3 regions of the Paenibacillus sp. sgz302114 genome follow, and region 3 is predicted to be linked to each of the others. Evidence: a T-box and tRNA genes for the amino acid it is inferred to sense, from the RefSeq annotation. Region 3 holds a T-box; the other regions hold tRNA genes.
The links. A T-box is a leader RNA that pairs with one kind of tRNA and senses whether it is charged. The one in region 3 lies ahead of metG (methionine--tRNA ligase), so its partner is inferred to be a tRNA-Met.
Positions count from the first base shown of each region.

Region 1 (7,058 bases), on a different contig from region 3:
GGTGAAGCTCGCCGTTTCGCTCGGCATGGCGAAGATGAATATTGCGACAGAGCTTCGGATTGCATTCTCGAATGCGATTAAGCAGGTGTTCGCGGAGCGGCCGAACGAGAACGATCCACGAACCTACATGGTACCGGCGAAGAAAGCCGTCAAGCAGCTCGCCATCGAGAAGATGCAGCTCTGTGGCTGCATAGGCAAGGCTGCTCATATCCAACAACGTTAAGCTGGAGGCAAGAGTGATTATGCAATCAAAGGGTGAACTGCGCCGAACGAAAATGCTAGAGCGCATTAAACAATCTGGCAAAGCGTCAATTAGTGAGCTGATGGACATTACCGACAGCTCAATCGCCACGGTCCGCCGCGATCTAGAGGCGCTGGAGCAATCGAATCTCATCATCCGCACCATTGGAGGGGCGGTCTATGATGAAGGCAGCAGCCGGAATAACGCAGCAGAGCTTGCTTTTGCCGATAAACGATCCGTCAGTAAGGAAGGCAAGGAGCGTATCGCTGCCGACGCTGCCGCGCTCGTTGAAGAAGGCGATGTCATCTGCCTGACAGGCGGCACGACAACTTTCCTCATTGCCAAGGCGTTGAAGGAGCATCAGAACATTACGGTCGTCACGAACGCCGTTAATATTGCAGCAGAATTATTTGATGCAGAGGGCGTCCAGGTTGTCGTATCCGGTGGTGTCATGCGGCATAAAAGCTACGAGCTGATTGGGCCGCTGGCGGAGAGCGTTATCGAGAAGCTGAACATTGCGAAGATGTTCCTCGGTGTCGACGGGGTCTCTCGCGAGCACGGTTTTACGACGCATTCCGAGCTGGAAGCCCGCATCGCTCAGTTGTTCATCGCACGGTCAAGCCAGGTGTACGCAGTCTATGACCAGACGAAGCTGCAGAAGTCGGCGCTGTTCACGATCATTCCATACGACGGGGTCACTGGCGTTATTACGGACCTCTAATATTTTCATAAAATAGGAGGATGGAGCAATGATTCACGCTGCAGTAATAGGGGCAGGCAATCGGGGCATGTTCGGTCTCGGTTCTTACGCACTGCGCAAGCCGCATGAGATCAAGTTCGTTGCTGTGGCGGAGCCAAATGACGAGCGCAGACTGAAGTTCGCCGAGATGTACGGCATCGCGCCTGATAAACAGTTCGCAAGCTGGGAGGAGCTGCTTAATCAGCCCAAGCTTTGTGAAGCGCTGCTCATCTGCACGATGGACCAAGAGCATTACGAGCCGACGATGAAGGCGCTTGAGGTCGGTTATCATATCCTGCTAGAGAAGCCGATGTCGCCGAATCCGAAGGAAGCGCTGCTTATGGCTGAGGAGGCGGAGCGCCGCAATCGGATACTCACAATCTGCCACAGCATGCGATACTCGAACTATTTCAGCACCGTGAAGCGGCTGCTTGATCAAGGCGCCGTCGGCAGGCTGATGACGATTCATTGGACGGAGAACGTCGGCTTCGCGCATCAAGCGCACAGCTTCGTTCGAGGCAATTGGCGCAATAGCACCTTGTCCAGCCCGATGCTGCTGCAGAAGTGCTGCCATGATCTTGATTACTTGAAGTGGATCATCGGCGGCAATTGCAAGAGTGTTTCCTCCTACGGCAGTTTGTCGTATTTCCGAGAGGAGAATGCGCCCGAAGGGTCAACGGCCCGCTGCACCGATGGCTGCAAGGTGGAGCATGAATGTCCAGTTTCGGCGATTAAGCTGTATCTGAACGAGAAGGATGAGTGGCCGCAAAATGTCGTCTCGCTCGCCCCGACAATCGAAGCGCGTCTGCACGCTTTAAAGCACGGACCGTACGGCAGATGCGTGTTCCGCTGCGATAACGATGTCGTCGATCATCAAGTCGTTAATATGCTGTTCGATAACGAGGTGACGGTCGCTTTCACGATGACGGCATTTACCCGTGACACGAGCCGTTCCTTCAAAATCATGGGTACGACCGGCGAGCTGCTCGGCCATTCCGGCACGAATGAAATTGAAATACGCCATTTCTCCGGCAAGACGGAGATCATTCGACCAGAGCAGCAGGAAGGCTCGCACAGCGGAGCGGATTCGGTGCTCATGCAGAGCTTCGTCAGGCAGGTGGAGACGGAGACGAGCGGCGTAAGCTCAGGGCTAGAATCCGCGCACAGCCATTTGCTCGTTTTTGCCGCTGAGCAGTCGCGTTTGACAGGAGAGACGGTAAGCTTCGAACGCTACATTGCAGATCTGAAGTCGCTGGCGTAACAAGATCTGAGCCTAGACCTGTAAGATAGACATTTTATGCAAAGTGTCTATCCTGCGGGTCATTTTTATTTTTAGCAAAGCAGCAAATTTGTACATAATTACTAGAGGTGATAGTTTAGCTTCATGCCCTGTAAAACGGTTATATATCTATTTATTACGGCTATATACGGGTTCTGCAGATGTCATTATAATTAGGGCTAAGTCGTCGTAAGCGCTTACTGCGAAACCATAGAAGATCAAAGGAGCATGAATAATATGATGCAGAAATTGATAGCGGTTTCTCCTAGAAAAGCAGCCTTGGTTCCATATGAGGATGAGGTCGTTCAGGCGCAACAAGTGAAGGTCCAAATTCAGTATGCTTCACCGAAACATGGCTCCGAGCTCGCTGAGTTCCGTGGAGAGAGCCCGCATGTGAACGATTACTATAATGAAGAGTGGCAGGCGTTTATTCCGAGGGATGAGACGAACAGGTCCGATAAATTTGGCAAATGGAACTTGGGCAACCAATGGGTCGGCGTTATTGTGGAAGCGGGTAGCGACGTCACTGATTACAAAGTGGGCGATCGGGTGTGCAGTTACGGGGGCATTCGTGAAACGCATATCGTCAATGCAGTCGATAACTATTATTTGCTCAAGATGCCGGACACGATGCCATGGAAAAATGCGCTATGCTTCGATCCTGCCCAGTTCGCGCTCAGCGGAATTCGGGACAGCGGGATGCGAGTTGGAGATACGGTAGCGGTATTCGGACTCGGAGCCATTGGCGCGATTGCGGCGCAATTGGCACGCCTCGGCGGAGCGAGCTACGTGGCGGTCATCGACCCTATCGCCAAGCGGCGGGAAGCAGCGCTTCGGGCAGGAGCTGATGCTGCGTTCGATCCGCTCACGCAAGATATTGGCCTCGAATTGAAGAAGGCAACGGGCAAGCTCGGCGTCGATGTCATCATTGAAACAAGCGCGAATGAGCAGGCGCTCCAATCCTCTCTACGCGGGTTGGCCTACGGCGGGACAATCGCATACGTCGGATGGGCTCGCGCCTTCAAGGGCGGACTTGATTTTGGCCGGGAAGCACATTTCAATAACGCGAAGATTATCTTCTCGCGCGCATGCAGCGATCCGAACCCTGACCATCCGAGATGGAGCTGGAGAAGAGTCGAGAACGAATGCTGGACGATCCTGCAGGGGAATCGAATCAATTGCGAAGAAATCATTAACCCGGTCATCCCGTTCCTTGAATGTGCGGAAGGCTATGAGGAATTCGTCGATCAGCATCCGGAGAGAAGCGTCAAGCTTGGTGTGACTTTCTAATAAATGTTCGGCTAGGGAGGGAAGAAACGTGAGTGAAAGCTTGAACATGCTGCTCGAGCATGCGTCGCTGCATATCCATCAATTCGACATTCATAGCCGAAGAGAGCTGAAGGTGCTCGGTCGCGTCCTTCCCTATTATGTCATGTCTTACCATAAAGAAGGCAAGGCGACATTGCGGATTGGTGACGTCATTTATCCGATCGACACAGGGCATGTCGTCCTTATTCCTCCCAATATCGAGCATGATCATTACAAGGACACGAATGAGGAATCCGTCTTTCTGTGGTGGCATTTTACGTTCCAAATCGCTGGTTTAATTGACGTGTTCCGGTTGTTTCAGCTTCCTCTTATATTCAAGCTGGAGAATACGTCCGAATTCGAGCAAGCGTTCCTCCAATTTCAGAACTCCGCGATTTCCCGCAATGCTGCGCCTGGTTTTCTACCGACCCGTATTCTGGAGAAAGCCAAATCGCTGGAATTGCTGTATCAGATCCTCGTTTCGGCGATGAATGAGAACGCGGTTAATCGCCCAGATCAGCATTCCAACAGCTTTCTGGAAATATTAGCGCAAATTATTCAGCATCCAGAGCAGGAATTGTCACTAGGCAAATTAGCTCAGAAAATACAGATGCACCCGACGTATGTCAGCAATCGCTTCAAAGAATTGTTCGGGAAGTCTCCAATCCAGGTTCACCGCGAGATGCGAGTACTCAAAGCGAAGACGCTGCTTCAAACAAGCGACCTATCCATCGGCGAAATCGCGCTTGCGGCAGGCTTCAGCGGTATCCCGACATTCAGCCGATTATTCAAATCCTATGTTGGCGTCCCGCCATCTCAATATCGGGAGCTCAACAAGCCTTTCGGCTTCCATACATGAACAACAACTTATCCAAGTAAAGGAGTCATGCCCGGTGAGGTTCGCATTGCAGGACAGATTGACCGGAAAGAGCGGCTACAGCGATATCTTCGCGGAAGCTAGACAATTGGGATATGACGGCGTGGAGATTACGCATCATGGAGCGTCCTTAGCAGAGCAAACAGCAGATGAAATTATACTCGCTTCGGAGCGTTCGGGAATTCCGGCGAGCGCCGTATGCGGCGGTTATAAACATTGGATCGGAGATTTTGACCGCGAGCAGCGTCTCGAAGCAGTAGCCGGAATCGGTCTGTCGCTGGAACAAATTCGGCGAATCGGGGCGCAAGGCCTGATAGCTCCCGCTGCTTTTGGCATCGTAACGAGAGGCGTCCCACTGCCGCGCGATTCCGCAGGCGATGAGGAAGCGTTGCTAGATTCCTTATCGAGAATCGCGGAGAAAGCAGAGCAGCTTGGCGTGTATCTATTGCTGGAGCCGCTTAATCGTTACGAGGATCATATGATTAACCGGGTCGAGCAGGCCGTATCGCTCATTCAGCGGACTGGAAGCTCGCACATTAAAGTAATGGCTGACTTCTTCCACATGAACATTGAGGAAGCCGATATTACCGCAGTGATTGAACAGCATTACAGCAACATCGGCTACTTCCACCTCGCCGACAGCGCGCGGAAGGAACCAGGTACTGGCCATCTGGACTTCCGTCAGCCTTTTGCCAAATTGAAGGAGCTGCGTTATGAAGGCTTTTTATCTTTGGAATGCGGCTTGTCAGGAGAACGGAGCAAGAGCTTGTCTGATTCAGTGCGTTACTTGAAAAATAATGCGTGAAAACTAGTTATGCAAAAATGCCTCCAATCCACTGAACGTGGATTGGAGGCATTTTCATATATGTCGAGCAAATCATGTAGGTTGGTTGCGGGGGCAGGATTTGAACCTGCGGCCTTCGGGTTATGAGCCCGACGAGCTACCGAGCTGCTCCACCCCGCGATATTGATCGTATAACTAAGCACTTTATCTTTTAACGTTCATCTAGCCTCTTATGCTACAGCAATTCGAACTAACAAGCAAACTTAATGTAGTGTTTCTACGTAAAAGGGCTGTTTTGCCTCATTCGGCAAGTGGATATAATGTGCGTAGATAACTTTCAGTGAAGTCGGTAACATAGGAAGAAGCAGAATTAGAATAAGAATTGGAGGCGAATTGCCGTGTTAACGCGTATGGCGACAAGAGACGACGCGCCGGCGGTCATTCCGCTGCTGCTCGAAGCGATCGGGGACATCGCGTATTTGCTTACTGGAGCTTCCGATGAGGCTGAGGCGGCTGAACGGCTGGCAGGCTTCTACAATCAGCCAGGCAATCGGATCAGCTGCGACCACGTCCTCGTCGCTGAACAAGACGGGCAGGTCGCGGGCATGCTCGTCGCTTACTCCGGCAATGATGCGCATCTGCTGGACGAGCCTTTTCTGGCGCAGCAGCGCCGCCGGTCTCCGTCGATGGCGGAAAGCGCAATCGTCAGGGAGGCCCAGGACGGTGAATACTATTTGGATGCGCTGGCTGTCGCGGAGCCTTATCGCGGGCAGGGCATTGCGAAGCGGCTTATGACTGCGGCCGAGCAGCGTGCAGCCGAGCTCGGGTTCGACCGCACGGCGCTAATCGTGGAAGCCTATAACGATAGAGCGTACAAGCTCTACGCGGCAAGCGGCTATACCGAAACCGGCACGCTGCGCATCGGAGATAGCGACTATCGCCGCATGGTGAAGCCGATATAAGGCGATGTGTGTTCCGCTCGGAGGAATTCGAACAAAGTGGCTGTATATAGGTTGAAAAAGGAGATGGAATCTCGTGGCGTCCTTACATTTAATGGTTGGCCTTCCTTGTAGCGGTAAGACTACTTTGGCCCGTCAACTCGAAACGAAATACTCTGCACTTCGCCTTACTCCTGATGAATGGCATATCCATCTATTTGGGCATGATTTCGGGGATAACATGACGAAATCTGAGGAAACAGAGCATGATTCCAGACATGATTCTGTGGAGTCCCTGATGTGGGAAGTGGCGGCAAGAGTTTTAATTCTTGGTGTTGATGTTATTCTGGATTTTGGATGCTGGGTTCGAAGTCAACGAGACGAGTTTCGTACTCGAGCTAATAATCTAGGGGCTGACTTTAAAATTCATTTTGTTGATGTGCCTGAAGAGGTGTTGTTTGAACGATTAGAAGCTAGAAATGAGATGAATCGAGAGGGAACCTTTTTCATACCCAAAGATAAACTTAAAGAGTGGATACAAATTTTCGAGCCACCTTCACTAGAGGAACTTGAAACTTGAAACCTCCGGCAATTAGTTATGAAATTGCAACTTAGCACTGTATCTAACGTCTATTAATATATGTATTCAATAAATCCCGAGAGGAGGGTTTATGCCAATGAAAAGATTAACCTTATCGATGGTGTTTATATCTATTTTGTGCGTAACGTTAAGTATTCCTGCTAGTGCAAGTAAAGTCTTAGAGAATGAAGGAACAATACATTCCTTGGTTGGAGGGGACAAGACGTTTGCAGGAAAGCTGATAAAGGGTCATATGTATGTAGATTCAGTAGGTCTTCAAAATTGTTTGCCTTTTCTCCTCAATTCCAAAGA
Region 1 is NZ_JBVYOI010000013.1:2,820-9,877, reverse strand. It holds gene AC0LWF_RS23150 (class II fructose-bisphosphate aldolase) at 1-223, shown strand, start outside; gene AC0LWF_RS23145 (DeoR/GlpR family DNA-binding transcription regulator) at 243-962, shown strand; gene AC0LWF_RS23140 (Gfo/Idh/MocA family protein) at 991-2,241, shown strand; gene AC0LWF_RS23135 (zinc-binding dehydrogenase) at 2,500-3,549, shown strand; gene AC0LWF_RS23130 (AraC family transcriptional regulator) at 3,578-4,426, shown strand; gene AC0LWF_RS23125 (TIM barrel protein) at 4,461-5,249, shown strand; tRNA gene AC0LWF_RS23120 (tRNA-Met) at 5,332-5,408, opposite strand; gene AC0LWF_RS23115 (GNAT family N-acetyltransferase) at 5,627-6,190, shown strand; gene AC0LWF_RS23110 (P-loop nucleotide/nucleoside kinase family protein) at 6,264-6,746, shown strand; gene AC0LWF_RS23105 (stalk domain-containing protein) at 6,844-7,058, shown strand, end outside.
Region 1: it has a tRNA-Met gene. The T-box ahead of metG (methionine--tRNA ligase) is inferred to sense a tRNA for this amino acid. The anticodon was not compared.

Region 2 (7,058 bases), on a different contig from region 3:
CAAGGAAAGCACGAACCACCGAAGGGTTGCAGCGCCCGCACAAAAAGCGAGTACATTGAAATAACCGAACCGTCGCAGCAAGTACGCAGAAAAAATAAACAGCGGTAACTCGCTTAGCGCTGAAACCGTGCTGAGCACACCGAGCTCTTGGGCTACTTCTCCGCCTAATTTATTGACAAGTAACGGGAAGAATACCATATTGAAGCCATTAGCAAGCCCGATCAAAAAAGCGGATAGTAGAAATACTACAAAATAGCGATTGGTTGCTAACTGACGGAATCCGGCAGCCATGGCATTTGTTTTTGCTTTCTTCCCTTCGGAAGACGGTTTCACTTGCAGCAGCGCGAAGAGTGCAACTAAACTCGTAACGAGATAAGTAACAAAAATCGTATTAATGCCCAAGTGATTGTACATAATGCCAAGCGGAGTCACTGTGAGCGCAAAGCTAATCGATCCTAATACACGGATGCCCCCATAGCTTTGACCATTTGCCCTGGCATGGCTGATCGTAATTTCTTCCATATTCGGCCTCACGGCCAAAGACAGAAAGAAATATACCGCAGACACAATGATATACATGTAAAACCGCTCTTTGCCTAGCAAGAAACCGAAAGTAACGACCGGCGTCAGCATTAAGCTCACCATTAACAATCGCTTTCCTATTCCATAACGATCGCTAAGATAACCCCAGAGCGTCTGAGCCGCAAGTCCGATTAACGGTCCCAGTGAGTATAGAAATCCGATCTGTTGGTTGCTTAGCCCATTCTGGGAAAACCAGTAGCTTAAGAATGGAACGAATGAGGCATTGGATATGTAGAACAAAAACATAAACACATGCATCGAATATTTGTTGATTGATGGGTTCATAAACTCTGTTCGCTCACTCCCGTTACTGGATCGAATGTCAGCATCTTGGTCCCAATCTTATCAATGAAGAAGCGATCATGGCTTACCGTAATGACGGCGCCGGGGAAGTGGATCAGAGCTTGCTCCATGACCTGAATGCTCATGAGATCCAAGTGATTGGTCGGCTCGTCCAAGATGATAACCGCCGCACCGGATAGAAGACACTTGGCTAGCGCCACCCGAGCCTTCTGGCCGCCGGACAGCTGGCTGAGCATCTTGCTCAGATCCGCCTCCGAGAATTGCAGCATGGACAGAAACTTATTCACCTTTTTGCGCGGAGCATCCAGTCCTAATCCGTACGTATTCACCGCATGGCTGACGGTATCCTTCGGATCAAGCTCCTCCCACATTCGGTTGAAGTAAGCATAGCTAACGCCCTTCTCCCAGATAACCTCTCCGGACTCCGGGTTCTCCTGCCCGGTAAGCGCCTTAATGAGCGTGGATTTCCCGCTTCCGTTCGGTCCCACGATGACCAAGCGATCTTCCTTCTGAATATCGAAGCTAACGTTCTCGAAGATCTGCCGCCCCTCGTAGGTTTGCCCGATCTGCTTCACTTCGCATAGCTTGTCCGGAAAGCGCAGTTTCTCGTAGATATCGGTGATCAGCACGTTAACGGGATGCGGCTCTATCCGCTTCTTATTATCTGCCAGCTTGCGCGAGAGACGGTCCTTGGAACCGGACTTCCTGCTTGCACGGGCGTCGATCGCCTCGGATTCCATAAGAAGCAGCTCTTCTTCCCACTCGAACTGGCGGTCCAGCTCCTTCTTGCGCATTTTCTTCTTACGGATGTAGTCGGTGTAGTTGCCTTCGTATTCTTGAAAATGGTAGTTCTCGATCTCGATCGTGCGCGTGACAACCTTGTCGATAAATTGCCGGTCATGCGACACCAGAATCATGGCTCCCTTGAATCGGTACAGCCACTGCTCCAGCCACGCGATGCCTTCCATATCCAAGTAATTCGTCGGCTCGTCGAGCAGAACGACATCGGGCAGCTCGATTAACATCTTCGCGAGCGCCGCGCGGTTACGCCATCCTCCGGACAACTCATCGATCGGCTGATTGCGAGAGCGGTCGTTAAACCCCAGCTTCGTAAGCACGGTATTAATCTCGACGGACACGTTCCAGCCATCAAGATGATCCATCTGCTCGAATAGCTCCGCCTGCCTCGCCAGCAGCTTGTCCATCTCGCTATCGTCAGTAACCACCCCCAGCTTGTCTCCGACCTCTTGCAGCTCACGTTCAATAAGGGCCACCTGTTCGAAGCAGGCTTCCAGTTCTTGCTGAACGGACAGGCTTCCTCTCAGCTCCGAGAATTGCGAGAAATACCCGATCCTGACATTCGGATCTATCTCCACCTTGCCGGATGTCGGCTCTTCTTGGCCCATAATGAGCCTAAATACCGTCGACTTGCCGGCACCATTCCGACCGATTAAGCCGATCCGTTCCCCTTGGATAACGCGAAAATAAATATCTCGAAAGATCATGGACTCTTCATACTTCTTCGTTACGTTCTCCAAACGTATTACGCTCATGGCAATCACCCTTCTGGTTTCAACACTCTAGCGTGATTATACCATCGCCGCCTTACGAATACTCCTTGAGTGAGATTTCCATTAAAGAACTTGCACTTTAGCTCGAACTGCTGTAGTATGAGAGACCTGAACAACGTTACGACCAACATGCTTAGTTATTCTATCGCGGGGTGGAGCAGCCCGGTAGCTCGTCGGGCTCATAACCCGAAGGCCGCAGGTTCAAATCCTGCCCCCGCAACCAACTTACAATCAACTCGTTCTTATATACAAATGCCTTTAACCCGCTGATTGCGGTTTAAAGGCATTTTTCTTTGTTCTCTTTTAAAGCAACTTAATCAGCTCTTCTAGCTCCTCAACCAATCCTTTTGCAAGTTCAAAATTAGCATCTTTTAGAGCCAATTCTATTTTTATTTCGAGTGCTTTTTTATTTTGTTCCGTTTCTAGATAGTCTTTATCAAAATGACTCGCATAAATCATCTGTCTAAATTTGCGCATACTCATTTTTCTAATCGTCTTATCTTCAATGATTAGAACATAATCCATACCATTTACAACCGAATAGAAATCATGAGAAATCATGATAATTGCGCCTTGATATGCCTCAATGGCTTGCTCCAGTGCTATTTGGGTATAGGTATCTAAATGGCTTGTCGGCTCATCAAGAAGCAATACGTTTGCTTTACTGGCAGCAACTTTAGCCAATTGAAGAATATTTTTTTCTCCGCCAGATAATGATGCTATCTTCTGATTAACGATTTCTCCTTCAAAGCCATAGCTTGAAATATACGATCTGACTTCATCATAAGTGTTAAACCCAGCATCGATGAATTCTTCGAGTATTGTATTAGAATCCTTTAGCATTTCGCCTTGAATTTGAGATAAATAGGCCACTTTAACATCAGCATTGATTTCAATTGAAGCATGATTATTTTTAAAGATATCTCGGAGTAAAGTCGTTTTTCCGGTACCGTTTGAACCAATAATGGCTACTTTATCCGTAGATTTTATCTCAAAGTTAACATTGTCCAACAGCAGCTCATCAAAGGAAACACGATAATCTTTGACATTTACAACAATGGCGTCTTCCATTTCATGTTCAATACCAAAACGAATATTCGGCTGCTTAATATCAACGAATGGCGCTTTAATTCTACGCGCTTCCAATCTTTCTTGAAACCTAACTCTAGCTTTTAGTGCTTTTCCTCTAGAGGCTTCTGAATTATAAGTTGCGATCACTCTAAGATTATTGATTATGTTCTCGTTTCGCTTCATTTCTTCATCCTCAGCGATTGTAATTTCTTGTAACTCAACCTTAGTCTGAAGCAATGAGAAGTTATAATCTATATATCGCCCATCAAACTCTTGAAGCTCCGTGTTCTCAAGGTGAATAATTTTGTTGAAGCAATGATTCAATAGATATCGGTTATGCGTAACAACCAGCAGCATTCCTTTGTGAGAATTAATAAGATTTTTAAGCGCATTTAGGTTTTCAAAGTCTAGAAACACATCCGGTTCGTCCATAATCATTAAGTCCGGACTACTCAGCATTTCCTTCATCACTTGAATAAGTTTGAATTCCCCACCACTGAGGTCGGATACCCTATGATCTTTTAGCCTCATGAGGTTTGCTAAATTTAGTTTCTTATTAATGCTGCTTTCAAAATCATCCCCACCGATGGAATCTAATGCGTCTAAAGCGAGTTGATACTTTTCCAATAACGGCTCAATATCCGATGATGTTTCCATTTCAGTGCAAATAGATGTTATTTCATTTTGCAGCTTAATAAATGGTTCCCCTATATATTCGAAAACGGTTGTTTCTTTGGTTTTGTCTAGCTGCGAGAATTGACTTACATACCCGATTTTGCAAGTTGGGTCTATTTCTAACATGCCCTCGAACATATGTCTTTCCGGATCCATCAGTATATCTATCAATGTGCTTTTCCCACTGCCGCTCGTTCCTATAAAAGCGCAATGCTGTGACTCTTCAAGCGTAAATGAAATGTTTTTATATAGCTCTTTTTGCGGAAATGAGAAGGATAGGTTATTAACTTTTATCATCGTGTTACCTTTCTTTATATCTAGAATGGTGTGCTCTCTTCGTAGGACATGACTCAAACGGATGCTAACCAATTGTAACATGCATTACTACTATCCTGCCCATCAGAACCGTCTTAAGCAATATTTAATACATGTAGCATATTAAGGAAGTCCGTAACGGCAGAATCTTGCCAATGCGCCACCATGAGCATGCTTGATTTTCCAAGGAACCCTTTAGAAAAGCCAGACTACACCCTTATATTCCACGATGACTTCGAGACAACCGAGTTGGATCGCACGAAATGGCTACCTTATTATTTACCGCAATGGAGTAGCCGGCAGAATGCTGCTGCAAATTATCAATTCGAGAATAGTGAGCTCTTATTGAGCATCACCAAGGACCAACAGCCGTGGAGCCCGGAATTCAATGGCACTGTGAAAGTAAGCAATTTACAAACAGGAGTATTCTCAGGACCGCTAGCCGGTGCGTTTGGCCAGCATCGGTTCTCGCCTCATTGTCTCGTTCGCGAGGAACAAGCTGAGGAGCGTTTATTTGTCCCGCAATACGGCTTTTTCGAAATACGGGCTAGAGGTCTAGGCACGCCACGAAATGTTTGCGCGTTCTGGATAATAGGCTTTGAGGATTCGCCCGAACGATCCGCGGAAATTTGCCCGTTTGAGCTGAAAGGATGGAACGTGAGGGAAGGATCATGCACGCTCGGGTTTGGCATCCATGCATTCGGTGACCCCAGTATAGAAGAAGAGTTTTTCGAACGGGATTTTGCCATTGATCCGACGCACTACCATATATACGCGGTAGATTGGACTCCTGAAGGAGTCGACTTCTATGTTGACAACGAACTCATCCATCGCTCGCAACAATCACCAAGCTATCCCGTGCAGCTGATGCTAAACATCTATGAGGTCCCGACGCAAGAGAGCGGAAATATCGAGTGGACTGACTACGCATTTGTATCCAGCATTGCTGGCATATTTATTTCTTTTACACATGAGGCTTTGGAAAGGTTCATTACGCATTTAACTAAAGAAACAATATCTTGAAGAGGAATCTGTGTGCCGTTGTATGCCGACAAGACCTTCTCAATTCCATCTTCCAATGGAATTTGGGTTGCAATTTCGCCAGGATTTATACAAGTTACGCCGATCCCATACTTTTTTACATGCTCCCTTATCGAATTTCCGATACCACGCAATCCGAATTTAGAAGCTACGAATGAAACTTGCGTGAAATCATTATGTTCAAGACCTGCCGTAGAACCAATCAAGAAAATTTTAGCGTTATCTGACTTTTTCAGATTCGGTAGAAGCTTCTGTATGCAGGTAATAGCGGAAGTCGCATTTATATTCATGATGTTGACGATCTCGGCTGGATCATCTTTCTCAAAATCATAGTCATCTCTGAACCCTTTGCTCTCCCATATCCCGACATTATATATCAATACGTCTATCGTAACGTCTTTAAGTGTATTCGCAATCAGATTGCTTGCATCAAGCTTCGCTAAATCAGCCTCAATCCAATATTTCTGAACACCATCTTCAAGATCTAAACTGTTAGGATAAGTTCTAGAAACCATCCAAACACGATCTCCTTTCTCTGGCAATCCTTTGACAAATGCCTCTCCCAATCCTTTACTTGCTCCGAAGATAATAAAATTTCTCATGATTTTTCCTTTCGATTGATCTTACTTGTGGTCCGGCTCACCGTATCATCAATAGAGCGAGAACGAAAGGCACCCGACTGGGTGCCTTTCTGTCATTGAGGTCAATTCCCTCCGCTGATACATGTCCCCTTACTGACCCAGCTTTTCTTAAGCCTTGTGCCAATCTTCCCATTGTTCGGCAGACAGGTAGCGTACGTTAGCCTTAACAGGACGCCATTCCGCTCGGTCGAAGGCCGCCCCTCCAAGGAGGAACCGCAATTGGGGATGATTCCGCGCGGCTGCTTCAATCCACTCCATGAGCTTGTCCACATAACAGCGGTCCGTAACGGAAGCCGCGATGAAAGAAACAGACTGATTTGCGATAATCCCGTCCAGATCCTTCAAAGGAGTATCGGGTCCCAAATACAAAACGGCGGCTCCGCGTTTCCGCAAGAAGAGGCTGAACGACATGAGTCCGAGATGGTGGCGTTCTCCCTCGGGGCAAAAAGCCAATACGACGGGCAAACTGGGATTCACGGGAAAGACCCGAAACAAGGCAGATAGTCTGCGCAAAATCGTTTCCGTAGCAAAATGCTCCTGAGCTACGACGATTTTGCCGGACTCCCACTCCGCTCCGGCCCTATAAAGAACGGGAACGATGATACGTCGAAACGCCTCTTCGAAGTCGTATAAGGCAAAAGCCAGATCAATCGTCTTATCCGCCTGGACGGAATTGAATTGGATTAATTCCATGTATAGCTTGTCGACCAAACCGTCGACTGTCCGGCTGCTTGCCGTCTGTTCTGCGGCCTGTTCCGGAGGGACGGAATCGCTTTGCCGCAGCAGTCGCACAGCTTCGCTGATCTTCAAGCCGTTTTGTTCGATTTGGTTTTTAAGGAAGCGAAGCCTAGATAGATCC
Region 2 is NZ_JBVYOI010000009.1:48,691-55,748, reverse strand. It holds gene AC0LWF_RS20500 (MFS transporter) at 1-867, opposite strand, end outside; gene AC0LWF_RS20495 (ABC-F family ATP-binding cassette domain-containing protein) at 864-2,438, opposite strand; tRNA gene AC0LWF_RS20490 (tRNA-Met) at 2,603-2,679, shown strand; gene AC0LWF_RS20485 (ABC-F family ATP-binding cassette domain-containing protein) at 2,760-4,499, opposite strand; gene AC0LWF_RS20480 (glycoside hydrolase family 16 protein) at 4,689-5,540, shown strand; gene AC0LWF_RS20475 (SDR family NAD(P)-dependent oxidoreductase) at 5,441-6,160, opposite strand; gene AC0LWF_RS20470 (MerR family transcriptional regulator) at 6,308-7,058, opposite strand, start outside.
Region 2: it has a tRNA-Met gene. The T-box ahead of metG (methionine--tRNA ligase) is inferred to sense a tRNA for this amino acid. The anticodon was not compared.

Region 3 (7,058 bases):
GATAGGTGAGCCAAGGCTTCTCCTCGTCGAAATATTTGTTTGCTCTCCGAATTGCACTAAATATCATTTCCAACGCTTCTTTAAAGCGCCCCGCCTCAATCAGCTCACCTACTTGGTGATAAAGGTTTTCGAGTGTCAACGACCAGTCCGAATCAAGGTTTCCAGCAGGTATCCGGGAATCGAAGGACTTCATAACAAAAGCAAGGGTCCGATTCACAAAATTCCCGAAAGTTCCAAGAAGCTCTCCGTTATGACTGTGAATGAACTCTCTCCACGAAAAGTCGCTGTCTCGTTTCTCAGGACCATTGGCAATCAAGAAGTAGCGAATCGAATCGTTGGAATAGCGCTCAAGTATATCCGGAACCCAAACTGCCCAATTCCGACTCGTGGAAAACTTCTTACCTTCCAGAGTCATATATTCGCTGGAGAAGATACGATCTGGACGATGCAAATCAACGGCTCCTGATAGAATGGAAGGCCAAATTAACGTGTGGAAGGGTATGTTATCCTTACCGTGTACGTAATAGGCAATGGTCGTGTTATCGTCCCGCTCCCAGAATGGCTTCCAGTCTGTATCATTAGTTTCCGCCCATCGGATACTTGCTGATAGATACCCACTCACTGCTTCTATCCAGACATAGATCTTCTTGCCTTCGAATCCACTGACGGGAACATCGACTCCCCAGTCCAAATCCCGGGTTACTGCCCTATCTTGAAGCCCTTCCTTCAAATACCTTTCTGTCATCTGAACCGCATTGTCTCTCCAGCCTACGGCCTCTTTCTTATAAGCATGAAGCTCCTCTTGAAGCTTGGATAGCAACAGATAATAATGCTCGGTCTGCTTGTCGACCGGCGAATGTCCGCAAAGCTTGCATGTTCTGTCTAGTAGCTCCGATGGATCCAACAAAGTAGAGCAGTAGTCGCACTGATCACCTCTTGCCTTTTCTCCACAGACTGGGCAGGTTCCTTCAACATAACGATCTGGAAGGAAACGCGCATCATTCTCGCAATAAGTTTGTAGTACGGTTCTGCGGTCAAGATAGCCGTTATCCAGAAGCTGAAGGAATAGATGCTCAACCGTCCTGTGATGATGTTCCTCATCGGTTCGAGCGTATAGATCGTAAGAGAAATCTAACCTTGAGAAACAATCCAAAAACTCATTATGATATTTATCAGCAATTTCCTTCGGGCTCACTCCCTCTTGCGCGGCTTGCACAGCAACTGGTGTACCATGACAATCGCTTCCCGAAACGTATAATACATGATCTCCACGTGCTCGGTGGTACCGCGCCAACACATCCCCAGGCAGAACACTTGCTAATCTCCCTAGATGAAGTGAGCCATTCGCATAAGGCCATGCCCCTCCAATAAAAATTTTTCTCATCGTATCCCCTCCTTAATTCCCTTTTAGCGGACTATTTTGCGCACAAAAAAGACCCCCATCCCAAAAGGGACGAGAGTCTGTTATCACTCACGTGGTACCACCCAGTTTCGTAGATGCCTCACGGCATATACCTCTTCGAGTACGCCGCCGCAAACGGTTATACTCTAGCACGATAACGGGTGCAGGTTCCCGGCGCAGCCTATTGCTAATTGAGGGTTCGGTGCGCGGCTCAGAGACCATATTCGCGGGTGACTTCTTTACTCCGTTTCACCGGTCCGGAGCTCTCTGGTCAAGTCGTCTTCCCGTTACTCGTTCTCATCGTTGCCTTATTTATTAAAGTTATTTCCAATTATATACAGTTAATTTCATGTTGTCAACGATCATCCCAGCTATCTTGTCTCTCTGTGGAGCGTCATCTTTTTATGGGTCGGGCAATATTTTTTAAGCTCCAGACGCTGTGGGTTGTTTCTCTTGTTCTTGGTCGTCATATAGTTGCGTCCACCGCATTCTGTGCATGCCAATGTAATAATTACGCGCATGATGATTATCACCTTCCTTTGTCATATGGTATGACTGAAGGAATCTGGGTGACAATCGAAGGCACATGGAACGGATCAAATATGCGAGAATTTGGCAAATTTCTGCTTGTACATTTTCTCTAGCAGCTTAGACAGACTTTACAAATAAGGCCAGTGCCACCAAATACGGTAATTTATTTGCAGATTGCGAATAGCTCCGTTAAGTTCGAGATCGTATAAGTGCTTTGAATATCTGTTGGATTCTGCTTCGAATTTCGGTTGATCCAACAAGTATTTATACCTGACAGCAAGCCGCCTTTGATATCTGTTTGAAGCGAATCCCCAATAATAAGCGCTTCTTCTCTGTTGAAATTCGAGATCTGGTTGATGACGTGATCGAAGAACTTAGGAGAAGGCTTCGAATAGCCAATACTTTGCGAGTCAAAGATATCTTCGAAGTAGTCATATAGCCCCGCCGTCTTCAGTCTCTTTATCTGCGTGCGGGTGATCCCATTCGTAATGATGAACAGTCGATGGGTTGCAGATAAGCGCTGACACACTTCCAAAGCGCCTTCGATATGAAGCTGTTCTCCATCTCCTAACAATTCTCGATATCGACTCTCCCATTCAGGACCATCCACGACAGATCCCATCTTCAACATCGTCTCTGAAAATCTCGAGTTCAGAACGACGTCGAGCGTTATCGTTCCATTCTCATATTCGGTCCACAGCTGTTTGTTCACGGAGTTATATAATTGAAACAACTCATCCGAGAATGTATGACCATATTGCTGAAATAATTGAGTCAGTGAATCCGTCTCATTCGCTCCGAAATCCAGCAGCGTGTCATCAAGATCAAATAGAAGTATTTTGTAGCCCATAGTGCCTCCATTTATGATCCGTTATTTATGAGCTGCTGGCTGATAAGCTCCCGGAACCATGGTTGTCGAGATCGCCATACGATTCCATGCGTTGATCGCATTGATCGCCATTAGCAGATCGACAAATTGTCCTTCATCGAAATGTTTGCGCACTTGCTCATACAATTCAGCGGACACGCCGCCCTCCGAAATCTTGGTTACCGCTTCTGTCAACGCCAGAGCTGCGCGCTCTGCATCCGTATAGAACGGCGCTTCACGCCAAGCATTGAGCAAATACAGTCGTTGCTCTGTCTCCCCCATCGCACGAGCATCTTTCGTATGCATGTCCAGACAGAAGGCACAACCATTGATTTGCGATGCGCGAGTTTTCACTAGCTCCAATAACGTTTTGTCTAGACCGCTTTTATTTACATACCCTTCTAATTTCAACAAGGCTTGCAAGGATTCCGGGCGCACTTTCATATAATCCATTCTGATTTCCATTTGTAGACACGCTCCTTAAGTGGTTTAGTTTAATAATCAAAACAAGTTCAACTTCAATCGATTCAAGAATTTCCTGCGGGCTAATGCCTCATTCCGCTAACAACTCAGGCTCGCCAAGAAACGCTTCGTTTTTTGCTAACGGCAGCAGCAGTTAATACTCAGTAGTGCGGAAAACAGCATGAATAGCCTTAGTACGGTTGATACCTTACTAAGGCTTTTTACATTGCATATAAGGGTATATCTTGGGCGGCACACCTGCAGCGACCATATTTAATTTTCAAAGTCTTGTGCTTGTCGGCGCCGGTCAAGATGCTTGGATATCCATCATTATGCTGGGATTGAGCATGCATCTAATCGTCTGGATGATATATCGAATGCTTAGAAATCCATCGAAAGATGCGATCGAAATCCACCAAACGCTGTTCGGCAAATTCATTGGCAATACCGTTTCTCTGCTATTAGTCGGTTATTACTTCTTGATGACGCTGTTCTTCCTCCGCGCTTATATCGAAATTATTCAAGTGTGGGTCTTTCCATCCGCTCGATTATGGGCTATGACAGGACTCATCATTTGTTTGATCTATTATGTCGTTTCCGGCGGGTTCAGAGTTGTCGCGGGGGTTAGCTTCTTCTACGCGGCTATGTTCCCGATGCTTATCTGGTTCAATTTCCCCGTCCGCCAGGGCGAACTCCATCGATTGCTGCCTGTACTCAATCATTCGTTGCTTGATTTAATTCAAGGCTCCAGATCTATTGGCTTCATTTTCTTCGGAATCGAAGCAATGCTTATTTACTTTCCTTTCTTGAAAGCTTCCGAGAAGAACGTCAAGTGGGCTCACCTTGCCATCCTGTTCTCAACAATTAAGTATGCGGCAATCATGATCATAACGCTTATGTATTTCAATCAAGGACTTCTGAAACATACGCTATGGCCAACGCTTGCGATGACGAAGATCATTGAGCTATCGTTTCTTGCCAGGTTCGAGTATCTGTTTATTTTTATGTGGCTGTTAATTATCATTCCCACGGTTTGTATCCCCATCTGATGCTGTACACGAATTATGAAGCGAGTTACTTCTCTTAAACCGCGAATTTCGTTACCTATCGTACTGATGGCCCTCTACATTGCGATTTTGACCATTAATGAGAGAACGCAGATCAAAGCTTTGGAATCGTTCATCAATGATCTCGGATTTTATTTCATCTTCGCCTATATCCCGCTACTGTTTGTCATCCATTGGATCGCTGTGAAAATAAAAAAAGACTCGCCTTCCGGCAAGTCTTCCTAAATGGTTGCAAGTTATTTGCGCCGTCTACGCCAGCCGAATATTCTGATATGAATAATGGCTCTAGTCGACCAGTGTGCCAGAACATGAAGGACAATAAAGACGACTACGAGAGGCTTGAACAACATCCAACTGACTGCCCATGCCACAAAAAGCTGCCATGGCTTCAGTCGGCGCAATAGCTTATTGGGCCACAAGCAGATTCGATAAAATACATAACGATGGCGAAGTGCTTCCAAGTATTCGACCTGATACTGTTTGTTATCTGGATTGAATTGGACCGCACTTCGCATGTAGGTCTCTTGCAGCTTATAGTCACAACGGCGAGCAGCTGCCCAAGCGAGATACAAGAGTACCATTGGCTCTTCCGTCCCATAGCGAATGGCCTCACGATCCAACCTTCTTGATTCGTCATCATCACCTAGCAGCGCTTCAATATAGCTGAGCATCGCAAGATATTGAGGATTCTCGGAATCCAGCTCAAGCGCAGCCTTCATTCGCTCCTTCGACTCTTTGAATTTCCCCTTCTTATTCAGTAGATTCGCGTCTAAGAAATAATAGTGGGCTTCATAGGGGTCAATCCGCTGCACTTCCGGAAGTGCTTTATAGAAGTCCTTCTCATTCTCGGTCTCATAATATACCGATACACGTACATACCACCCTAATTCATGCTCAGGATCCCGCTTTAACGCTTCAGTCGCCCAATGCTGAGCTTTCTCGTAATCGCTCAGCAACAGATGGATCTGTCCATACAAGGCATACGGATATGGATCATGAGGGTCATCCCGCAGCAGCGCTTCCGTTTCTGCCAAAGCTTCCTTATAACGCCTCCATGCAATGAGCTGATAGACGGCGCTATAGGATGAAGCAGATGCTGGAGTTATTAGCTCGTCCACTTAGATATCCATCCTCCTGCCTGCCCGGCTATTTAATTCCATGCTTCTTTATATAATCAAGCACGATCTGATAGTCGCCATTCATATCGCTGAAAGTGGCATAGTTTCTTGCCGTCGAGAACCAATCAATGGTCGTAGCCTTCCGTGACTTGAGCGATTTGCGTAGATCGTCCTGTTCGATCGGTTGGATTTCTCCGGTCTCGAACGTCCGCTCCATCGCGGAATCGACAGCATCCTTCACTACCTGCTCTAGATCGGCGCCGGAGAACAGCTTCGTTTCTGCTGCCAGCTTCGACAAATTGAGCGAACCGGTCGGCTTGCCTGCAAGCTTCAGCCCCAGTATCGTATTCCGTTCTTCCTCCTCCGGAGGCGGAACGAACACAAGATGATTGAATCTTCCCGGCCTACGCAATGCGGAATCCAGATACCACGGAGTATTCGTTGCGCCAATGACGAACACCTGGTCATTGCCTGATTGCAGTCCGTCGAGCTCAGTCAACAATTGATTGACGAGCATACGCTCATGATGCTGCCTCATCTGATGCCGACTGCCGCCCATCGCATCGAGTTCGTCAATAAAGATGACGCAAGGCTTGTTCTCGCGTGCTTTCTGGAATACATCGTGCAAATTATGTTCACTTTGCCCAACGTACATCGACAGTATGGCCTGCAGCTCGATATGAATAAAATTCGCATCAATCTCCCCTGCTACTGCACGTGCGAGAAACGTCTTCCCGCATCCCGGTGGACCGTACAGCAGCAAGCTGCCTCCTGCTTCTTTACCATAGGCTTTGAATACTTCAGGCTGCTTAAGCGGGAGAATGAAGTTCATCCGAATCTTCTTCTTCACATCATCAAGTCCGCCTACATCCTCGAAGGTTTCCTTCGGCTTATCCGACTCGATTAAAGATTGATCATCCTTGCTGAACTGAATGAGCTTTAATTTATTTTTGCGTCGTTCATTTAATTCATCATGATCTGACATGTTGTTAGCCTCCCTCGGTACGCATTACACAAATCATATCACCAATTTTAGCAAAAATCATAGATGATGCTCGTAAAATGGAAGTTATTCTCAAACAAAAAAGCACGACTTGCCTACTCGCTTCGGAGGAGCATAGCCGTGCTTCATTCTGTTTTTCCTTCGCTTATTGAACGACCGAGTTAAAGGACATAATCCATACGGAACCGGCTACGATAACGAGTACAATGAACAGCCCGAGAATAAGCGCCATGACGTTGTACTTAGGGCCTTCTCCTTCTCGGATATGCATGAAGAAGAACAACTGCACGATCAGTTGGATGACCGCCATCGTAATAATGGTGACGATGACACCGGTCTTATTCATGCTCGTTTCGAACACGACCAGCAGCGGGATCACCGTTAATACGATGGAGATAATGAAGCCAGTGATATAAGCCTTCAGAGAACCATGATCCTCCTGTTCGTCATGATGGCCATGTCCAGCTGTGCCTGCATGATGCTGACTCATGTTACATCACCCCCATCAAATATACGATCGTGAAGAGGAAGATCCAGACCACGTCGAGAAAGTGCCAATACAAGCTGATAACCGTTATTTTACGTCTTGTGACAGGCGTGACTCCGC
Region 3 is NZ_JBVYOI010000004.1:181,836-188,893, reverse strand. It holds gene metG (methionine--tRNA ligase) at 1-1,384, opposite strand, end outside; T-box leader at 1,447-1,715, opposite strand; gene rpmG (50S ribosomal protein L33) at 1,774-1,923, opposite strand; gene AC0LWF_RS12900 (YjjG family noncanonical pyrimidine nucleotidase) at 2,097-2,783, opposite strand; gene AC0LWF_RS12895 (carboxymuconolactone decarboxylase family protein) at 2,805-3,266, opposite strand; gene AC0LWF_RS12890 (GerAB/ArcD/ProY family transporter) at 3,509-4,312, shown strand; gene AC0LWF_RS12885 (tetratricopeptide repeat protein) at 4,567-5,448, opposite strand; gene AC0LWF_RS12880 (ATP-binding protein) at 5,477-6,433, opposite strand; gene cyoD (cytochrome o ubiquinol oxidase subunit IV) at 6,597-6,941, opposite strand; gene cyoC (cytochrome o ubiquinol oxidase subunit III) at 6,943-7,058, opposite strand, start outside.